Regions from separate parts of the Paenibacillus azoreducens genome, predicted to be linked through region 1. Evidence: riboswitches for the same ligand, from Rfam matches in the RefSeq annotation. Region 1 holds a riboswitch; the other holds the start of a gene.

Region 1 (3,416 bases):
ACTCGGCGATGGCTTTGGCATTCGATTCATGACGCTCCATCCGTAATGCCAGCGTCTTCATCCCCCGCATCAGTTGGTAAGAATCGCTTGCCCCCAACACGGCTCCAATGGAGTTATGCAAAAAGAACATCTCCTCCGACAGCTCCTTGCCTTTGGTTACGATCAAACCTGCCAATACATCGTTATGTCCGCCCAAATATTTGGTTGCGCTATGAATGACGATGTCAGCCCCAAGCTCTATCGGACGCTGAAAGAACGGCGTAAGGAGCGTGTTGTCCACAATGGTCAACAGTTGATGCCGCTTGGCCCATGCTGCCACCTTCTCAATATCGGTGATCATCATCAACGGATTGGTAGGCGTTTCAATAAAAACGGCCTTTGTTTCCGGACGGCGCGATTTTTCCAGCTCATCAAGATCATTTGTATCAATATAACTTGCGCTGACTCCGAATTTCGAAAGTACTCTTTCAAGCAGTCTGTACGTGCCTCCATACAGATCTAACGAAACGATCAAGTGATCCCCCTGCGCAAACAGCGAAAAAATCGTCTGCAATGCAGCCATGCCGGAACTACAGGCAAATCCTGCATCCCCCGATTCAAGCTCTGCAGCCGCTTTCTCCAGTACACTGCGGGTTGGGCTTTTTGTACGCGCATAATCAAATCCTGTGCTTTGCCCCAGCTTCGGATGCCGGAATGCCGTCGCCTGATAAATCGGGAAATTCACCGCTCCGGTTACCGGATCTTCCATTGAACCGATCTGCGCAAGCCTGCTTTCGATATTTAATGGTTTCTTCTCCATCTTGCTCTCCCCCATGTTTTCCCTGGATATGATCATACGTCAGATCTGCGGCCACACTTCCATTATTTCTCCAATGTCGTAAGGCGTTTCTTGGTATACATAGTAATTCAGCCAATTTGAGAATAATAAGTTGGCATGGGCGCGCCATACCGCCGGCGGAATCCTGCTTGGATCATTGTCTGGATAATAGTTCTTCGGAATCTCCATTTCCATTCCCTTGGCAATGTCGCGCTCGTATTCCCATTTCAAAGAATAAGGATCGTATTCGAAGTGACCTGACACAAAAATCTGTTTGCCATCCTTGGTAGCCACCAGATCTACGCCCGCTTCCCCGGATTCGGTCAGAATTTCGAGTTCGTCGATTTTTTCGATGTCCTCGCGCCGGACCTCGGTGTGACGGGAATGGGGCACATAGAAAATTTCGTCGAAGCCGCGGAGAAGCTTGACATTTTGCCGGTTGACTGTGAACGGAAATACGCCGAAGCATTTTTTCTCCAAATCCCACTTCGGCACGCCGAAATGATAATACAGTCCCGCCTGTGAAGCCCAACATATATGCAGCGTCGAAGTGACGTTGGTTTTGGACCAAGCCATGATTTCACCAAGTTCATCCCAATAGGTCACATCTTTAAAATCAAGCCGCTCAACCGGAGCTCCGGTAATAACCATGCCGTCGAACCGGCGGTGCCGCACTTCGTCAAACGTCTTGTAAAATGCCTGCAAATGCTCCTGGGACGTATTCTTGGACGTATGCGAGCTTGGATGCAGCAGCGTGATGTCAACCTGCAGAGGCGAGTTGCCAAGCAAGCGCAAAAGCTGGGTTTCCGCGGTTTCCTTGGTAGGCATGATGTTCAGAATGGCAATCCGCAGCGGACGGATATCCTGATGGTACGCCTTGCTGTCATCCATAACGAAAATATTTTCTCCGCTAAGAATCTCTTTTGCCGGCAGCGCGTCCGGAATTTTAATCGGCATGATTCAACACTCCTTTTTTAGGTGGCGAAAATCATTCGGGGAGCAAGGTGCACATCAAACAAAAATGACCTCTCCCGGATAGAGAAAGGTCATTATCGTTAATTTATACGCCTCTCTCATCTGTCAGAAAAACATCCGCTTGTCGCAGCTGCTTCCTGCAAGAATTAGCACCGTGCGCTCGCACGCCGGTTGCCGGGTTTCATCGGGCTAGTCCCTCCACCTGCTCTTGATAAGATTTCGCTGTATGAAGTTTTATTTAAAATCTTTTGTAATTCTTGATCAATACTTTAAATCATAATCACATCCTTCGTCAAGAGCCCGTGAAAAAACTTTGAACCGATTATTTTCAGGTGTACTTCCAGCCTTTGTCATACACTAAAACAGGCGCAGGAGCCGTCTATTTTCTGCTTGAAAGGTCAGATGGCTCGGCGTATACTAGACAAGTGTTTGAAAACCCATATGACAGAGGTGACATGTAAGATGGAAGGCGACCCGAGCCCGAAGCTGAAGTCCAATTCAACACAATCGCATAGAACTGAAATCAGCTTGCTCGCACAGGGAAGTTTTTCGCTGACTTTGTCTAACGGGTTCCCCGTTTAATTCTTCCGAAATTCTCACCGGCCATGCTGATTTCTTTCCTGTGCTTTAAATAAAGCTTTCCCTGACATGCCGGGCATGAAGGGGATGGAGGAGTGAAGATCAGATGAAAATCCGGTTGGTGAATGCGGGCGTTTTCAGCCCGATTGACGACATCCAAACTACCATGACAGCCCCGCCCGAAGGATTCTATTGGATCGATGCCGACGTGGACGACCTTGCGCTATTGCAGCCGCTGTTTTCCCTGCATGATTTGGCCGTGGAAGACTGCCTTAGCGAAGAAGAACAACGTCCCAAAATCGAAATCTACGAAAATCACTATTTTATCGTTGTAAATTCCATCCGTTTTGATGACGAGGAAATTTTCCTGCGTTCGCTTAACGTCTTTTTGGGCCGCCACTTTATCATTACGGTGACCAAACAGAAGATCCATGAGCTTCGCAGCTTGAAACCCATTTTATGGGAACAGGAAGTCAGTACTCCGGACCGCTTTTTGTATCTGCTGATCGACCTCGTTGTAGACAACTACTTTACGGTAGGCGACCGGATCGAAGCCAAGATCGAGAAGCTGGAAGAAGATATTTTGATGCACACCAAAAAATCGCATTTGAATGAAATTATCGGGCTGCGAAGTGAAATTTTGTGGCTGAAAAAAGTGTTGGGGCCGCAAAAAGAATTGATTAACACGCTCAACAAAAGAGATCTGCGGCTCATTGATGATCAGCTGCAAAAATATTTCAGCGACATCTACGAAAATGCCGTTAAAATATCCGAAACTTTTGACACCTTCCGCGATTTGATGGGCAACCTTCGCGAAGCCTACCAATCCAGTATCGCCAACCGTGCCAATGAAATCATGCGCGTTTTTACCGCGATTACGACGATATTCATGCCGCTGACCGTCATAACGGGGATCTACGGGATGAACTTTGACAACATGCCCGAAACGCATTTCAAATACGGGTATTTTTTCGTGATCGGGATCATGGTTGTGCTTGCGGTGAGCATGCTGCTGATCTTCCGCAAAAAGGACTGGCTTTAAGAG
Region 2 (3,416 bases), 3.3 Mb from region 1:
CCGCATGCGGTACGGCGGTAGCTCCAACCGTCAACGTAACGGGTTTCGCCTCGGTCCCCTTGTCTCCGCCTCCTGCCGCCGGTTTTTCATCGGCACTTTTGCTGCCGCAAGCGGCAAGCGCCACGACCAAAATCAAGCTGAGAATTGCAAACAATCCTTTTTTCATCTTAAATCCCCCTTAAGTTCATCAGTTTAATAAGATTTATTTATGAAAAACTTCGCGCATGACTATTTTCTGTAGGGAAAATCATGCCTGAGCGAAGCTTTCCTATGAACATCCGAAATCCCGGATGGCATTGCCTTTCATCATGCGATCACTTGCGCGTAAAATGCTTGACGAACCGGTCGCCCGCCATCTGCAGCACCTGCACCAGAATGATCATAAACAATACGGAAATAATCATGACTTCCTTCTGATAACGGTAATATCCATAGCGGATCGCCAAATCCCCCAGGCCGCCCCCGCCGACCATGCCGGACATCGCGGTGTAGGAAACCAGCGTCACGACCGTAATCGTAATGCCTGCAAGCAGGCCCGGTCTTGCCTCAGGCAGCAGCACCTTCATGATGACCTGCCAGGTTGAAGCGCCCATGGATTGCGCGGCTTCCAGAACGCCCCGGTCCACCTCGCGCAGCGAAGTTTCCACCAGTCTGGCGAAAAACGGCGCGGCCCCGATGACCAGCGGCGGGATCGTTCCGAGTACCCCGTAGGAAACCCCGACGATCGACACCGTGAGTGGAATGAGCGCCACGATCAGGATAATGAACGGCACGGATCTCAGAATATTCACGATCACCGATAATACGGTATATACCACGCGCACCCATCCGGTTGAAGACCGTGAAGTCTGGTACAACAGCACGCCCAGCGGCAACCCGAGGATGAATGTGAAAATGGCCGAAGCGCCAAGCATTTTCAAGGTATCGACGCTCGCCGTACCGATTTCATTCCAATCCAGCTGCGAAAAATCAAATCCCCACATCAGTCCCACACCTCCACGTCCAAACCTTCGGCTGCAACCTGGCGAATGGTTTGCTCAATCTGGCCGGGATCCCCTTCCAGGCGGACGATCAGTTGGCCGTAAGGGATGTCTTTGATCTTGGAGATGGTCCCCTGCAATATGGCGAAGTCTACGCCGGTTTGTCTGGCCGTTCTGGACAAAATCGAGTCATACGTCTTAGCGCCCAAGAAGGTCAGCTTGCAAAGACGGGATGAAGCGTCATGCGGTGCTTGCAGCGCAAGCTGTGCCGACTCCCCTGCTTCGCCAAGGATGAACTCCCTGGTCACGGGATGCTGCGGCTTCAAAAACACTTCCGTCACCGCCCCCTCTTCGACGATTCCCCCCTGGTGAATGACCGCCACCCGGTCGCAGATGCTCTGGATGACATGCATTTCATGCGTTATAAGGACGATGGTCAAATGGAACTTTTGATTGATGTCGAGGAGCAGCTTCAGAATCGAATCCGTCGTCTGCGGATCCAAAGCAGAAGTCGCCTCATCGCATAAAAGCACCTGCGGGTCGCTGGCCAATGCGCGGGCAATGCCGACACGCTGCTTCTGTCCACCGGACAGCTGCGCCGGGTACTTGTCGCGGTGTGCCTCAAGCCCAACCAGCTGCAGCAGTTCATTCACTTTCGCGGCAATCTTTTCTTTCTGGACATGGGCCAACTGCAGAGGGAATGCAATATTATCGTAAACGGTCGCCGAGCTCAACAGGTTAAAATGCTGAAAAATCATGCCGATGGATCTGCGTTTATTTTGAAGCTGCTGTTTGTTCAGTTTCGTCAGATCCACTCCATCCACCCAAACTTCTCCCGAAGTCGGCCGCTCCAGCAAGTTCATGCAGCGGATCAGCGTACTTTTGCCAGCGCCGGAATGTCCGATCACGCCGAAAATCTCACCTTTTCGAATCGACAAATTCAGGCCGGATAAAGCTTCTGTCGTTTTAGCTCCTTTACCGTATTTCTTTGTTACCTGTTTCAATTCAATCAAACCGAAGCTCTCCTTTCTTGATTCTTTACGCTATGGCTTCTATTATATCTTTCTTTCCGTCCGGAAATAGACAAAATAAAAGAGCCCTCTTGACAAAATTCAAAAGGGCTCTTCTTATGTGAAGTCGCTTCCTTTCTCATCTGCCAATCTGCAGTCTTTGCCTGCAGTTGTAGGAATTAGCACCATGTCATTTCAGAACTCGGGTTATTGCCGCTCCGAAATCGGTTGCCGGGCTTCATCGGGCCTGTCCCTCCGCCTCTCTCGATAAGAAAAAATGTATGCAATTAATTGTTATATTTTCATGTGATTCAGTATAATCACTTTTGCCCGACTTGTCAAAAGGAAAATTGTTGAACAGGTTTACGTCTTCATCCCTTTTCGCGACCACAGTTCATTCGTGTAACGAAAAGAGGCGAGCAAAGATTTGCAAACCATATCGAGTCCCCGCTTCAGATCATCCAGATGCTGATCCAGATCCTCCAGCTCCACTTTGTTGTTCAGGCCTTGATGCCGCTGCCATAAATCATCCTGCATTTCCGCATTCATATAATGGATTTCCGCATTCCGCCGCTTGCGCAGTACATTCATCACGCCGCGGTACTCGTTTTTGATGACGGACAGCTCGTCAGCCAGTTTCGGATGATGCTTGAGATAATGAAACTGTCTCAGGACGGTGAAATACGAATAATGCGCTTTGACTTTGGACGTATTCAAATCGTATAGATCGTTTAATACGGTCCCGAGCTTATCCAATACCGAAAAAACACGGATGAAGCCGTTCTTGTAAAAATAGACGTATCTGGCATATTCCTCTTGCTCCCGGGGAGTCATATCATCCACATACCCCGCCTTGACCGATTTGCGAAAAAAACAGGCCGCATACCAGCTTTGTTCAAGCTCGTCCAGCGAGGAGACAAGTCCGCGCGTCCATATTTCCAATCTGCGAAAATCATGGCTAGGGTCTGCGTTTTTCTTCATTTCCGTCTGCAGCAGCTGAATCGTTTGATACATCGTTTGAATGGCTTCCCCCAACAGCCCGTTATTTTGACGGGGCATTTCTCCAAGCAATGTTCGCAGCATCGGCCTCTCTCCCGGCAGTAAAATGGTATATTTAAACATTCGAGGCGGTTTTCAACTGTTCGGCAGGCTCTTTCCCGAGCTGCCACACTCTTACACTCAGGTAGCAAAGTACGCCGAACAACGAGGAAATAAGCAGATTATGGAATAGTGCGGCAAAAATATACAGCTCAGGTTTGCTAAGTGTATAGACGATGCCGGCACCGCTAAATACCTGCAGCAAACATAAGGTTACGGCAGCGATTCCAAGAGTCCGAAGCTCGCGGCTGTTTCGATGCATCCAGTAGGCGTAATGGGCCATGATCGCCACTACAATCAACAGAACCAGGGCTGCCAGGCGATGGAT

What was found. A riboswitch is a leader RNA that binds a small molecule or an ion and turns the genes downstream of it on or off. The one in region 1 is predicted to bind S-adenosylmethionine.
Region 2: another riboswitch for S-adenosylmethionine. It lies ahead of L6442_RS07255 (methionine ABC transporter ATP-binding protein); the one in region 1 lies ahead of metA (homoserine O-acetyltransferase MetA).

Annotation. Positions count from the first base shown of each region.
Region 1 covers NZ_AP025343.1:5,764,920-5,768,335, forward strand. Annotated here, with positions in the region: gene L6442_RS25500 (aminotransferase class I/II-fold pyridoxal phosphate-dependent enzyme) at 1-799, opposite strand, end outside; gene metA (homoserine O-acetyltransferase MetA) at 839-1,774, opposite strand; SAM riboswitch class I at 1,888-2,010, opposite strand; gene corA (magnesium/cobalt transporter CorA) at 2,478-3,413, shown strand.
Region 2 covers NZ_AP025343.1:1,711,068-1,714,483, reverse strand. Annotated here, with positions in the region: gene L6442_RS07265 (MetQ/NlpA family ABC transporter substrate-binding protein) at 1-166, opposite strand, end outside; gene L6442_RS07260 (methionine ABC transporter permease) at 315-983, opposite strand; gene L6442_RS07255 (methionine ABC transporter ATP-binding protein) at 983-1,993, opposite strand; SAM riboswitch class I at 2,127-2,264, opposite strand; gene L6442_RS07250 (Cthe_2314 family HEPN domain-containing protein) at 2,354-3,073, opposite strand; gene L6442_RS07245 (COX15/CtaA family protein) at 3,105-3,416, opposite strand, start outside.